Regions from separate parts of the Streptomyces sp. NPDC050743 genome, predicted to be linked through region 1. Evidence: predicted binding sites of a transcription regulator. Region 1 holds the regulator's gene; the other holds the start of a gene.

What was found. Region 1 encodes HrcA, which represses chaperone genes, less so after heat shock. Its sites were predicted from a motif close to TTNGCACTCNGNNNNNCNGAGTGCNAA; they were not measured.
Positions count from the first base shown of each region.
Region 2: groL (chaperonin GroEL) is a predicted target of HrcA. The motif match lies at 3,090-3,116, and genes of this name have one in related genera.

Region 1 covers NZ_JBITGJ010000008.1:77,431-84,723, reverse strand. Annotated here, with positions in the region: gene ACIBJF_RS11635 (hypothetical protein) at 35-538, opposite strand; gene ACIBJF_RS11630 (VOC family protein) at 995-1,387, opposite strand; gene ACIBJF_RS11625 (16S rRNA (uracil(1498)-N(3))-methyltransferase) at 1,405-2,157, opposite strand; gene ACIBJF_RS11620 (nitronate monooxygenase) at 2,154-3,230, opposite strand; gene dnaJ (molecular chaperone DnaJ) at 3,454-4,590, opposite strand; gene hrcA (heat-inducible transcriptional repressor HrcA) at 4,591-5,607, opposite strand; gene ACIBJF_RS11605 (MBL fold metallo-hydrolase) at 5,780-6,502, shown strand; gene ACIBJF_RS11600 (DUF3097 domain-containing protein) at 6,537-7,293, shown strand, end outside.
Region 2 covers NZ_JBITGJ010000027.1:57,861-65,153, forward strand. Annotated here, with positions in the region: gene ACIBJF_RS24990 (hypothetical protein) at 1-61, opposite strand, end outside; gene ACIBJF_RS24995 (Scr1 family TA system antitoxin-like transcriptional regulator) at 177-1,016, shown strand; gene ACIBJF_RS25000 (DUF397 domain-containing protein) at 1,000-1,212, shown strand; gene groL (chaperonin GroEL) at 1,304-2,926, opposite strand; gene ACIBJF_RS25010 (cold-shock protein) at 3,252-3,458, opposite strand; gene ACIBJF_RS25015 (MoaD/ThiS family protein) at 3,890-4,165, opposite strand; gene thrC (threonine synthase) at 4,253-5,536, opposite strand; SAM riboswitch class I at 5,554-5,694, opposite strand; gene ACIBJF_RS25025 (glucosyl-3-phosphoglycerate synthase) at 5,824-6,768, shown strand; gene ACIBJF_RS25030 (trehalose-6-phosphate synthase) at 6,843-7,293, shown strand, end outside.

The sequences.
Region 1 (7,293 bases):
TGCGCCGCTTCCTCTTCCGATCACTTGCGCCCGGTCACTTTCCCTCGGCGGGCCAGCAGGTGGGGTCGCCCTTGCACCAGATGGTGCGGGTGACGGTGACCGTCACGGTGGGCCGGCCGCCGCCGGGCCGGTAGGTGGGCGGCCTGTACGTCGGCCCGTGCGTGGCGCCGCAGTCGCCGAGCCCGCTGACGTGGAACACCTGTCTGCCCGCGACCTTGGCGGTCAGATCCCCCCGCACGCAGGCGCCGTCGACGGCCTTGGTCACCTTCCCGGTGACGGTGATCCTCCGCCCCTCGTTGGTCTGGCCCTGGCAGTCGACGGAGACGACGGCGGTCTCGGACGGCGAGGGCGTCCGGGCCGCCGCGCCGCCGCCGTTGCCGTAGTGGCCGGTGCAGGTGAGCCAACTGACGTCGACATGCTGCTGGCGGAGCCTGGCCGTCGCGGTGGTGTCGGTGGTGTAGGCGGCGGTCACGGTACTGAGGTCGCCCGGCTGACACGCCACGACGGCCGCACCGGCCCCCGCGACCAGCCCCACCACGGCCACCGTCCGCGTCCCGCGCCGCCCACACCGAATCCGCCTCAATACCCCCATGCAGGGCAGACTGCCACCGGCACGCACGCCGGGGAAGGCCACATACGGCCACTCACCCGTACGGGGAGCGGGTCTCGTAATCTGGGCGAGTGCGCGGGGAACGCAGGCTCAGGCGGCTCGTCCTGCCGGACGGAACCGTTTACCGGTGGACCGTGCGGCACCGGCACCGGGACGACGGCCCCTGCGCGGAGGTGCTGACGCTGCACCGGGACGGGTCCCGCACCCGGATCGTGTTCCCGGGGACCGGTGGCGCCTACGGGCACTCCGGCCTGGTCGGCGACGGCCGCGGTCACACCGTCAATCTCCACGAGCCGGGCGTCGTACGGGCCTTCGCGGAGGAGGTACTCCGGCGACGGGCCTCCGGTGACGTGAACGGGTGGGCCTTGCTGCCCGCGGTCGCCGTCAGCCGCGCAGCAGCAGCCACTGCTGGAGTTCCACCAGGTTGCCCTCCGGGTCCTTGAGGTGGGCGACCCGCATGCGCTCGGTCATGGGGGCCGGGCCGTGCAGCAGCTCCGCACCGCGGGCGGTGATCTCCGACACGTAGGCGTCCAGGTCGTCGACGCGCAGCACCACCAGGGAGCGGTGCCCGGTGGCCGTCTCGCCCAGCTCGTTCAGCACCTCGGCCATCATCGCGCGGTCCTGCAGCGCGATCCCGGCGGAGCCGGCGTGCGGGCTGAACTTCTCGTACGGGCCCTCGGCCGTCCCGGACTGCGGCTTGAGGCCGAGGACGTCGGCGTAGAAGCGGTAGCAGGCGGCGAAGTCGGTGACCAGGAGCCGGACTTGGGCGAGTTCCACGGTGTCCCCCCGGGGTGTCAGGACCAGCGGCCGGTGCGGCCCAGCAGCAGGGCCACGGCGGCGGTGCCGGCGGTTGATGTACGCAGCACGGTAGGACCGAGTACGTACGCCCTCGCACCCGCCTCCTCGAAGAGCGCCAACTCGTCCCGGGCGACGCCTCCTTCGGGGCCGACGACCAGCACGATCTCGCCCTCGGTGGGCAGTTCGGCGGTGGCCAGCCGCCCGCTCTCGTGCTCGAAGTCGGAGTGGAGCACGGCGGCGAAGTCGGCTTTGGCCAGAAGTGCGGCAACCTGCTTGGTGCTTGCCGCGTCCGCGACCCGCGGGAAGCGCAGCCGGCGGGACTGCTTGCCGGCCTCGCGCGCGGTGGCCCGCCACTTGGCGAGCGCCTTGTGACCCCGCTCGCCCTTCCACTGGGTGATGCACCGGGCGGCCTGCCAGGGCACGATCGCGTCGACGCCGGTCTCCGTCATCGTCTCGACGGCGAGTTCGCCCCGGTCGCCCTTCGGGAGCGCCTGGACCACGGTGATACGGGGGCTGGGCTCGGGCTCCACCGGGAACTCGAACGGCTCGACCACCAGGTGGTCCTTGCCCGACACGCTGACGACGACCCCGGCGGCCCCGCGGCCCTCGCCGTCCGTCAGCACCACGTTCTCGCCGGGCTGCATCCGCCGTACGGAGACCGCGTGCCGCCCCTCGGGGCCCGTGACGTCGACGACCGAGCCGGGGCCCACGCCCTCCAGCGAGTCGACGACGAACACCGGCGCGGTCATCGCAGGCCTCCCTTGGCCGACAACGCTGTCCGGGCGGCGTCGAGTTCGGCGGCCAGCACCTCCACGAGCTCCCCGGCGGGCAGCTCGCGGGCCAGCCGGTGCCCCTGCCCCGCCCACAGCGCCATGCCCTGCGCGTCCCCGGCCTTGGCGGCGGCCTTGCGCAGCGGCGCGGTGAGGTGGTGGATCTCCGGGTAGGCGGCGGGGGCGTACGGGCCGTGCTCGCGCAGGAAGCGGTTGACCAGTCCGCGCGCCGGGCGGCCGGAGAAGGCGCGGGTCAACTCGGTGCGCGAGAAAAGGGGGTTGGTCAGCGCCTGCTTGTACACGGCCTGGGCGCCGGACTCGGGGGTGGCGAGGAAGGCGGTGCCCAGCTGGGCCGCGCTCGCGCCGGCCGCGAGGACGGCGGCGATCTGACTGCCGCGCATGATGCCGCCGGCGGCGACGACCGGGATGCTCACGGCCTCGCGGATCTGCGTGACCAGTGACAGCAGCCCGATGCCGGAGCCGTCGTTCTCGGGGAGGTCCCGGTGGGTTCCCTGATGGCCGCCGGCCTCCACGCCCTGCGCGATCACCGCGTCCGCCCCGGCCCGCTCGACGGCGCGGGCCTCCTCCGTGGTGGTGGCGGTGACCAGGGTGTAGGTGCCGACGCGGCGCAGGCTGTCGAAGACGTCCCGGCTCGGCACACCGAAGTGGAAGGAGACCACGGGCACCGGGTTGTCGAGGAGCACGGCGAGCTTGGCGTCGTAACCGTCGTCCCGGCCGCTGTCCGGGTCGCCCAGCTCGGTCTCGTACCAGGCGGCCTCGCCGGCCAGCTGGTGGGCGTAGACCTCCACGGCGCCGGACTCGGCATGCTCGGACTGCGGCATGAACACGTTCACGCCGAAGGGCCGGCTCGTGAGCCCCCGCAGCTGCTTGATCTCCTGGTACATGCCGTCGGCGGTCTTGTATCCGGCGGCGAGAAACCCGAGACCACCGGCCTCGCAGACGGCGGCGGCGAGCTGCGGGACGGAGACACCGCCCGCCATGGGGGCCTGCACGATCGGGTGGGGGAAGAGATCGGTCAGCGCGGAGGACATGACCGCATGTTGTCACGTCCGTCGAACAAGTCCGAATCCGGGCGTCCGATGGCATAAACCACTGGCATACGGGGTGCCGAGGCACCCCGTATGGCCTCCGTGAGCGGTTGCTCAGCGCCCGTTGAAGGCATCCTTCAAACGCGAGAACAACCCCTGCTGCCCCGGCTGACCGTGTCTGCCCGGCGGGACGACCCCCGGACCCCCGGCCACGCCGCAGCGCACGTCAGCGCCCGTTGAACGCATCCTTCAAACGCGAGAACAACCCCTGCTGCCCCGGCTGGAACTGCCCCTGCGGCCGCTCCTCGCCGCGCAGCTTGGCCAGCTCCCGCAGCAGGCGCTCCTGCTCGGGGTCCAGCTTGGTCGGGGTCTGCACCTCGACGTGCACGATCAGGTCACCCCGGCCGCCGCCGCGCAGATGCGTGACGCCGCGGTTGTGCAGCGGGATCGACTGGCCGGACTGGGTGCCGGGCCGGATGTCGACCTCCTCCATGCCGTCCAGCGTCTCCAGCGGCACCTTGGTGCCGAGCGCCGCCGCGGTCATCGGGATGGTGACCGTGCAGTGCAGGTCGTCGCCGCGCCGCTGGAAGGTCGGGTGCGGCAGCTCGTGGATCTCCACGTACAGGTCACCGGCCGGACCGCCGCCGGGACCGACCTCGCCCTCACCGGCGAGCTGGATCCGCGTGCCGTTGTCGACACCGGCCGGGATCTTCACGGTCAGGGTGCGGCGGGAACGGACCCGGCCGTCGCCGGCGCACTCGGGGCACGGGGTCGGCACGACGGTCCCGAAGCCCTGGCACTGCGGGCAGGGACGCGAGGTCATGACCTGGCCGAGGAAGGACCGGGTGACCTGCGAGACCTCACCGCGGCCACGGCACATGTCACACGTCTGGGCGGTCGTACCGGGCGCCGCGCCCTCGCCGTTGCAGGTGTTGCAGACGACCGCCGTGTCGACCTGGATGTCCTTGGTGGTCCCGAAGGCCGCCTCGTCCAGCTCGACCTCGATGCGGATCATCGCGTCCTGGCCGCGCCGGGTGCGCGAGCGCGGGCCGCGCTGCGACGCCGTACCGAAGAACGCGTCCATGATGTCGGAGAAGTTGCCGAAGCCGCCGGCCCCGAAGCCGCCCGCGCCGGCGCCGCCCGCCTGCGAGAGCGGGTCGCCGCCGAGGTCGTAGACCTGCTTCTTCTGCGGGTCCGACAGCACCTCGTAAGCGGCGTTGATCTCCTTGAACCGCTCCTGGGTCTTCGGGTCCGGGTTGACGTCCGGGTGCAGCTCGCGCGCGAGCCGGCGGAACGCCTTCTTGATCTCATCCTGCGACGCGTCGCGGCGCACGCCGAGAACGGCGTAGTAGTCCGTGGCCACTTACGACTCCGCCAGGATCTGTCCGACGTACCGTGCCACTGCGCGTACCGCTCCCATCGTTCCCGGATAGTCCATGCGGGTCGGTCCGACCACGCCGAGCTTGGCAACCGCCTCGCCGCCCGAACCGTAGCCGACCGACACCACGGAGGTGGAGTTGAGTCCCTCGTGGGCGTTCTCGTGCCCGATACGCACCGTCACGCCCGGATCCTTCGCCTCGCCCAGGAGCTTGAGGAGCACGACCTGCTCCTCCAGAGCCTCCAGGACGGGCCGGATCGTGAGGGGAAAGTCATGCCCGAAGCGGGTGAGATTGGCGGTACCGCCGATCATCAGCCGCTCCTCGTTCTCCTCGACCAGCGTCTCCAGAAGAGTGGAGAGCACCGTCGAGACCGTACCGCGGTCCTCGGGATCGAAGGCCTCCGGCAGGTCCTCGACCAGCGTCGGCACGTCCGAGAACCGGCGGCCCGCGACCCGGCTGTTCAGCCGCGCCCGCAGATCGGCGAGGGAGGTCTCGCCGAAGGGCGCCGGGCAGTCGACCATCCGCTGCTCGACCCGGCCGGTGTCCGTGATCAGCACGAGCATCACGCGCGCGGGGGCGAGCGAGAGCAGTTCCACGTGCCGCACGGTGGACCGGGTCAGGGACGGGTACTGCACGATGGCGACCTGCCGGGTGAGCTGCGCGAGCAGCCGGACCGTGCGCGCCACGACGTCGTCGAGGTCGACGGCGCCCTCCAGGAAGTTCTGGATGGCGCGCCGCTCGGGCGCGGTCATCGGCTTCACGCCCGCCAGCTTGTCCACGAACAGCCGATAGCCCTTGTCCGTGGGGATCCGCCCGGCGCTGGTGTGCGGCTGGGCGATGTACCCCTCGTCCTCCAGGGCCGCCATGTCGTTACGGACCGTCGCCGGGGACACGCCGAGGTTGTGCCGCTCGGTCAGGGCCTTCGACCCGACCGGCTCCTCGGTGCCGACGTAGTCCTGGACGATGGCGCGCAGCACCTGAAGCCTGCGTTCACTCAGCATTCGCGCGCACCTCCAGCATGTCGTCCCCTCGGTCCTGGTCGGCCCTGCGGTTCGTCCGCCTGGCACTCTTCGCATGCGAGTGCCAGCGTTCCCGGGCCCAGTGTACGGCTGTCGGGTACACCCGGGGCAAGGTCGGTGCGGTCCCGGCGGCTCGTGCGGCTAGCGTCGCGGTATGACGGTGACTTGGGAAGAGCTGGGGTGGGAACGACTGGCCCCGGGGGTCGGGCGGTGCCGGCTGCCCGGCTGGGACTGCACGGTCGGGCTGGTCCTCGGGGAGGGTACGGCGCTGATGGTGGACGCCGGCTCCAGCCTGGCCGAGGGCGCGCGGCTGCGGACACAGGCCGAGGAACTGGCCGGCGGCCGTGTGACCCATCTCGCGCTGACCCACCCCCACTTCGACCATGTCTTCGGGGCGGCGGCCTTCGCGGGGGCGCAGCTGTACGGGGCGGTGGGCGTCGACGCGGTGCTGGCCCACGAACGCGACGAGCTGCGCATGGACGCCGTGAGAAACGGACTCGCGGTGGCGGACGCGGACGAGGCGGTGGACGCGCTGGTGCCGCCCGGCCATCCGGTCTCCGGCGAGTGGACGCTGGACCTCGGGGGCGGCCGGCAGGTTCTGCTGGCGAACGTGGGTCCGGGGCATACCGCGCATGATCTGGCGGTGCTGGTCCCAGGAGATCCCGAGGTGGTGTTCTGCGGCGACCTGGTCGAGGAGTCCGGCGAGCCCCAGGCGGGCCCGGACGCGGTCCCGTCCCGCTGGCCGGACGCCTTGGACCGGCTTCTCTCCCTGGGCGGCGAGGACGCGCTGTACGTTCCCGGTCACGGAGCGGTGGTGGACGCGGCGTTCGTACGACGGCAGCGCGACGAGCTGGCGGCCCGTTTCGGCGTGTCGTGAGCGCGGCCGTACGGCTTCTCCTATCGTCACTCGAATGCGCCCACCCGTCTCCCGCCACCGCCCTTCCAACGAGGGCCCTTCGGGCCCGCGCCCTCGTTTGTACTCCGCCGACCTGACCCCGCCGTGGAAGAAGCCGAAGCCCGTGCCTGAGGTGCCGGCGGAGCCGGGCCTGGTGGTGGAGGAGCCCGGCACCGGGTTCTGCGGGGCGGTGATCCGCTGCGAGGCGGGCACGGTGACCCTGGAGGACCGCTTCGGCAAGCACCGGGTGTTCCCGCTGGAGCCGCGGGGCTTCCTGCTGGAGGGGCGCGTGGTGACGCTGGTGAGGCCTTCCGGCGGTCCGGTACGGCCCACCCGTACGGCCTCCGGCTCGGTCGCCGTCCCCGGCGCCCGCGCCCGCGTGGCCCGCGCCGGCCGCATCTACGTCGAGGGCCGGCACGACGCCGAGCTGGTCGAGAAGGTGTGGGGCGACGACCTGCGCATCGAGGGCGTGGTCGTGGAGTACCTGGAGGGCGTGGACGACCTGCCGTCGATCGTCGCCTCCTTCGCACCGGGCCCGGACGCCCGCCTGGGTGTTCTGGTGGACCACTTGGTGCCGGGCACGAAGGAGTGGCGGATCGCGGAGTCGGTGACCAGCGAGTACGCGCTGGTGGTCGGCCACCCGTACATCGACATCTGGCAGGCGGTGAAGCCGGCCGCGCTGGGGATCGAGGCGTGGCCCACGATTCCGCGGGGGCAGGACTGGAAGACGGGGGTGTGCCGGGCACTGGGCTGGCCGTCGGAGAACACCGGGG
Region 2 (7,293 bases), on a different contig from region 1:
CCACCGCTTCCTCGGCACTCCGGGCGGGCCGCTCGTCCGCCGCCGTTTCCTTCGTCTCCATTGCGCCAATTCCTCCACGCTGAGTGTTCGCGTTCACCACACAGCGTGGCCGTCAGCGCTCTAACCTGGCCAGAGAGGGCGCCCCAACAACCTCTGCTGTCAGACCAGGAGTTGCCATGGCAGGACCGAAGAACCTCGATCCGTCGTCATCGCCGCGCGCCTTGCTGGGCGCGGAGTTACGGCACGCCCGGGAGCGGAAGGGGCTGAGCCAGGAGCAGTTGGGCCAACGGCTGTTCGTGAGCGGGTCGTTCATCGGGCAGCTGGAGGCGGGGACGCGGCGGATGCAGCCGGAGTTCGCGCGGATGCTGGACGAGGTGCTGGAGACGGAGGATTTCTTCCAGCGGAACTGTGCGGCGGCCGCCAAGTCGAAGTACCCCGAGCATTTTGCGGAGGCGGCGGAGGCCGAGGCTGTCGCCACGTCGATCAGGCAGTACGCACCGCTGCTCATCCCAGGTCTGCTCCAGGAGCCGGCGTACGCACGAGCCGTGTGCCGGGCTTACCAGCCGACGGCACCGGACGCCGAGATCGACAAGCTGGTGACTGCCCGGATCGAGCGTGCCCGCATCCTCGACGATCCAACAGACCCGTTGTTGTGGGCCGTGATTGACGAGGCGGCCCTGCGTCGGGTGACGGGTGGGCGTGCGGTGATGGCGGAAGCTCTCCGTCACATCGCCGACTTGGCCCGCCGGGGGCGTGTCATCGTGCAGGTACTGCCGTTCGGCGCGGGGGCGCACGCGGCGATGGAGGGATCCATCAAGCTGATGGACTTCGAGGACGCTCCTCCACTGGTGTACTTCGAGGGAGTCGGCACTGGACGGCTGGAGGATGACCCGACCTTCGTCCGGCACCAGCGGTTCACATACGAACTCCTCACGGCCTGCGCTCTCTCTCCGGAGAACTCCCTGGCCCTCATCGAGGCGATGGCGCAGGATTACGCGCATGAGGACCATCCCTGAGTACGACCTGGACGCGGCAATCTGGCACAAGTCCAGCTACAGCGGCGGCAGCGGCGGAGACTGCCTGGAAGTCACCCACGCCTTCCCCACCCTCGTCCCCGTCCGCGACTCCAAAACCCCCCGCGGCCCGAAGCTCGTGTTCCGGCCCACGGCCTGGTCCGCTTTCGTCGATCACCTCAAGCGGCCCCACAGCTGAGTACTACGCCGACTGAAAACGCCCGAGGGCGGCACCCCCAGCCGGAAGCTGGAAGTGCCGCCCTCGGAACGGACAGGTGATCCGGGGAGGATCAGAAGTCCATGTCACCGCCCGGCATGCCGCCGCCGGCCGGCGCGGCGGCCTTCTCCGGCTTGTCGGCGATGACGGCCTCGGTGGTCAGGAACAGCGCGGCGATGGAGGCGGCGTTCTGCAGCGCAGAGCGGGTCACCTTCGCCGGGTCGATGATGCCCTCGGCGACCAGGTCGACGTATTCGCCGGTCGCGGCGTTCAGGCCGTGGCCCGGGGTCAGGCCGCGGACCTTCTCCACCACGACGCCGCCCTCGAGGCCGGCGTTGACGGCGATCTGCTTCAGCGGGGCCTCGAGCGCGATGCGGACGGCGTTGGCGCCGGTCGCCTCGTCACCCTCGAGCTCCAGCTTCTCGAAGACCTGGGAGGCCTGCAGCAGGGCCACGCCACCACCGGCGACGATGCCCTCCTCGACGGCCGCCTTGGCGTTGCGGACGGCGTCCTCGATGCGGTGCTTGCGCTCCTTGAGCTCCACCTCGGTGGCGGCACCGGCCTTGATGACCGCGACACCGCCGGCGAGCTTCGCCAGGCGCTCCTGCAGCTTCTCGCGGTCGTAGTCCGAGTCGCTGTTCTCGATCTCGGCGCGGATCTGGTTGACGCGGCCGTTGACCTGCTCGGAGGAGCCGGCACCGTCGACGATGGTGGTCTCGTCCTTGGTGATGACGACCTTGCGGGCGCGGCCCAGGAGGTCCAGGGTCGCGTTCTCCAGCTTGAGGCCGACCTCCTCGGAGATGACCTCGCCGCCCGTGAGGATGGCGATGTCGCCGAGCATGGCCTTGCGGCGGTCACCGAAGCCCGGGGCCTTGACGGCGACGGACTTGAAGGTGCCGCGGATCTTGTTGACGACCAGGGTCGACAGGGCCTCGCCCTCGACGTCCTCGGCGATGATCAGCAGCGGCTTGCCCGACTGCATGACCTTCTCCAGGAGCGGGAGCAGGTCCTTGACGGAGCTGATCTTGGAGTTGGCGATGAGGATGTACGGGTCCTCGAGCGACGCCTCCATGCGCTCCATGTCCGTCGCGAAGTAGGCGGAGATGTAGCCCTTGTCGAAGCGCATGCCCTCGGTGAGCTCCAGCTCCAGACCGAAGGTGTTGCTCTCCTCGACGGTGATGACGCCTTCCTTGCCGACCTTGTCCATGGCCTCGGCGATCAGCTCGCCGATCTGGGTGTCGGCGGCGGAGATGGACGCGGTGGAGGCGATCTGCTCCTTGGTCTCGACGTCCTTCGCCTGCTCCAGCAGGGCGGCGGAGACGGCCTCGACAGCCTTCTCGATACCGCGCTTCAGGGCCATCGGGTTGGCGCCGGCGGCGACGTTGCGCAGGCCTTCCTTGACCAGGGCCTGGGCGAGCACGGTCGCGGTGGTCGTACCGTCACCGGCGACGTCGTCCGTCTTCTTGGCGACTTCCTTGACCAGCTCGGCGCCGATCTTCTCGTACGGGTCCTCGAGCTCGATCTCCTTGGCGATGGAGACACCATCGTTGGTGATCGTGGGGGCGCCCCACTTCTTCTCGAGGACGACGTTGCGGCCCTTGGGGCCGAGCGTCACCTTCACGGCGTCCGCGAGCTGGTTCATGCCGCGCTCGAGGCCGCGCCGCGCCTCCTCGTCGAACGCGATGATCTTGGCCATGTGAAGTGGTCCCTCCAGGACTGGGGGTGATTCCTTCGGACCGCGCCCGCGCCCGCGACGGACGGCTCGCCGGCCTTGTGGTTCCTTGCCCCACCCGGCCTGCGGGCCTCACCGACCCGGTCCTTCACTGTCACTCTCACCTTCAGAGTGCTAACGCCAATGATTAGCACTCGGCATGGTCGAGTGCAAGCGCCTACGGCGTACGGCGCCCCCGTCAGCCGCCCGCGGACACGGGGACCCGGGCATGACGAAGGGCCCGCACCCCGAGCGAGGTGCGAGCCCTTCGAAGACGAACGAAAAACGTCGCTGCCAGTCGACGCGTGCTTCAGCTGGTCGCCAGCCGGACCATGTCCGCCTGCGGGCCCTTCTGGCCCTGCGAGATCTCGAAGTCGACCCGCTGCCCCTCTTCCAGGGTGCGGTAACCGTCCATCTGGATCGCGCTGTAGTGGACGAAAACATCCGCACCACCGTCGACCGCGATGAAGCCGTACCCCTTCTCCGCGTTGAACCACTTGACGGTGCCCTGAGCCATGCCTAACTCCCCTATTACTGGCCCTTGCACAGATCCACACTTCGCGGACCCGGGTCAGACCTCACCCCCCATCGGTCGGGGGCGTGCGCCGGAACGCGTCGACCGCGGCTGAATGTATCTGTCCAACTGCCGTCTGCAACAGGTCAATCGGACGAGAATTCTGGACGGGAACGGTCCGGAATGTGCGGAGAATTCGCCTGACTTCAGGGCAAGTCGGGCTCCAGAAACCCCCACAAAAGCCGCATATAACCCGCACACTTTGGCTACTTCTTGTCGGGCGTGCGGCATGAATACAGGGCCCCCGACCGGTGGTCCGAGGGCGCGTTCCCCAACTCTACCGCGCTCAATCACGCAGAATTGCCTCCTCCGCTTCTCTCACGGAGGAGGCAATTCGATGAACAGTACGTAACTGAAGTTACCCAAGGTAACGATCAGCCGCCGGCGACGGCCGGAATGATGGAGACGCCGACGCCGTCGGGGGTCGCCGTCTCCAGTCCCTGCTCGAAGCGGACGTCGTCGTCGTTGACGTAGACGTTGACGAACCGGCGCAGCTTGCCCTGGTCGTCCAGGACGCGCGCGGCGATGCCGGTGTGGTTCTTCTCCAGGTCGGCGATGACCTCGGCGAGGGTCGCGCCCTCGGCGGCGACCTCGGCCTGACCGCCGGTGTAGGTGCGCAGGATGGTGGGGATGCGGACGGTGACGCTCATGCTTGTGACCTCCGGTGAAGGTGGGCGCCCGGAAGGGGCGCGGGGCACTGCGCGACCAGCCCCCGCGGCCCGCAGACGAACAACGACTCAGACGAGACCGGCGTCTCGGAAGGACTCCAGGGTGGGCCGAATGGTGGCGGTCAGCCCGGTACCGGCCACCGCGTCCAGCGTCTTCAGGCCGTCGCCGGTGTTGAGGACCACCGTGGTCTTCGCCGGGTCCAGGACGCCGTCCTTGAGCAGCTTGCGGGTGACGCCGACGGTCACACCGCCCGCCGTCTCCGCGAAGATGCCCTCGGTGCGGGCCAGCAGCTTGATGGCGTCGACGACTTCCTCGTCCGTCACGTCCTCCACGGCACCGCCGGTACGGCGCGCGATGTCCAGGACGTACGGCCCGTCGGCCGGGTTGCCGATGGCGAGGGACTTGGCGATGGTGTTCGGCTTCTGGGGCCGGACGACGTCGTGCCCCGCCTTGAAGGCGGTGGACACCGGCGAGCAGCCCTCGGCCTGCGCACCGAAGATCTTGTACGGCTTGTCCTCGACCAGACCGAGCTTGATCAGCTCCTGCAGACCCTTGTCGATCTTCGTGAGCTGGGAGCCGGAGGCGATCGGGACCACGATCTGGTCGGGCAGCCGCCAGCCGAGCTGCTCGCAGATCTCGTACGCGAGGGTCTTGGAGCCCTCCGCGTAGTACGGCCGCAGGTTGACGTTGACGAAGCCCCAGCCCTCGCCGGCCGGGTCGCCGATCAGCTCGGAGCAGAAGCGGTTCACGTCGTCGTAGTTGCCCTCGATGCCGACCAGCTCGCCGCCGTAGACCGCGGCCATGACGACCTTGCCCTGCTCCAGGTCGTGCGGGATGAACACGCAGGAGCGGAAGCCGGCGCGGGCCGCGGCGGCGCCGACGGCACCGGCGAGGTTGCCGGTGGAGGAGCAGGACAGGGTGGTGAAGCCGAAGGCGCGGGCGGCCTCCAGGGCCTGGGCGACCACGCGGTCCTTGAAGGAGTGGGTCGGGTTGCCGGAGTCGTCCTTGACGAACAGGCCGCCGGTGACGCCGAGTTCGGCGGCGAGGTTGTCGGCCTTGACGAGCTTGGTCCAGCCCGGGTTCAGGTTCGGCTTGTCGGCCACGTCGGCCGGGACGGGCAGCAGCGGCGCGTACCGCCAGATGTTCGCGGGGCCGGACTCGATGCGGCGGCGCAGCTCTTCGGTGTCGTAGGCGGAGAAGTCGTAGGCGATCTCCAGCGGGCCGAAACACTCCTCGCAGGCGAACACCGGGCCGAGGGGGACGCGGTGACCGCACTCGCGACAGCTCAGGGCCGCGGCGGGACCGAGGTCGACGGTGGAATCGGTGGAGCTTGCAACTGTCTGCACAGCCATGGAGGCGAGGCCCTTTCTCCTCATCTTCCTCACGACGCATCTCGCCGTGAGACGGATTTGGCACCTTCCCTGGCCGGGAGCCTCGCGTGAACGAGTTCGACTCAGGGGGGTTGCCGGGGCTTCATCGGGCCGTGTCCCTCTGCCCCTCTGGATGAGCGGTATGCAGTTGTGAGCGCGCGGTCGACCCCGACATGCGATGGTCACCGACGTTGTTCAAGACTGTAACCGAAGGCCAGGACAGTTGAGATAGTCGTCCGAACCGCGAGACACGTGAGGAGCCGCTGACTGTGCTGGAAGAAGTCGAGCGCTGGCTGGCCACCCGTTCCTGGTCGGTGACCGATCGCCCGCTGCACAAGATCCTGGCGGCCAAGCAGCGCACGGGCCAGTCGGTCTCCGTCGTGCTGCCCGCGCTCAACGAGGAGGAGACGGTCGGCGACATCGTCGCGGTCATCCGGCACGACCTCGTGGAGCGGGTCCCGCTCGTCGACGAGATCGTGGTGGTCGACTCCGGCTCCACCGACCGCACCTCGGAGGTCGCCGCCGCCGCGGGCGCGCGGGTCGTCCACCGGGACGAGATCCTGCCCCGCATCCCCGCCGTCCCCGGAAAGGGCGAGGTGCTGTGGCGCTCGCTGCTGGTGACCGGCGGCGACATCGTCTGCTTCATCGACGCGGACCTGAGGGAGTTCTCCTCCGACTTCGTCTCCGGGATCGTCGGCCCGCTGCTCACCGACCCAGGGGTGGACCTGGTCAAGGGCATGTACGACCGCCCGCTCGCCGGGACCGCCGGCCAGGGCGGCCGGGTCACCGAGCTGATGGCCCGCCCGCTGCTGAACATGCACTGGCCGCAGCTGGCCGGATTCGTGCAGCCGCTGGGCGGCGAGTACGCGGCCCGGCGCTCGCTGCTGGAGCAGCTGCCGTTCCCGGTCGGGTACGGCGTGGAGCTGGGCATGCTGGTGGACGCCCTGCACCTGGTCGGTCTCGACGCGCTGGCCCAGGTGGACGTGGGCGTGCGCAAGCACCGCCACCAGGACGGGCAGGCGCTGGGCCGGATGGCCGCGGCGATCTACCGCACGGCCCAGCTCCGGCTGGCCCGCGGCCATCTGATCCGCCCCACCCTCACCCAGTTCGAGCGCGGCGAGGACGGCTTCGAGCCGCGCACCTACTCGGTGGACACCGAGGAACGGCCGCCGATGGTGGAAATCGCGGAATATGCCGAGCGCAAGGTGGCGTGAACCGGTCGTATACGGCGGCGTGCCGGGCGTGGCCGTACGTTTGAGCGTTTCCGGGCCGGGCTAGGTTGAGGACCATGGCTTCCACGCAGGGTGCTGCCGAGAAGGCTCGGGTGCTGGTCGCGTCCAATCGCGGCCCGGTTTCGTACGCGGTGGACGAGAAGGGCTCGCTGCACGCCAAGCGGGGCGGCGGCGGGCTGGTGTCGGGGCTGTCGGCCATCGGGTCGGGCGCGGACTCGCTGTGGGTGTGCTCGGCGCTCGGCGACGGGGACCGTGCGGCCGTACGGCGCGCGGGCGACGGGCTGCTGCCGGACGAGGACACCGGCGGGCAGCGGGTGCGGATGCTCGACATCGACGCGAGCGTGCACTCCGACGCCTACAACGGCATCGCCAACTCGGTACTGTGGTTCGTCCACCACATGCTGTACCAGACCCCGCTGGAGCCGGTCTTCGACGCGGAGTTCCGGCGGCAGTGGGCGTCGTACGAGGCCTACAACCGGGCGTTCGCCGAGGCGCTGGCCGAGGCGG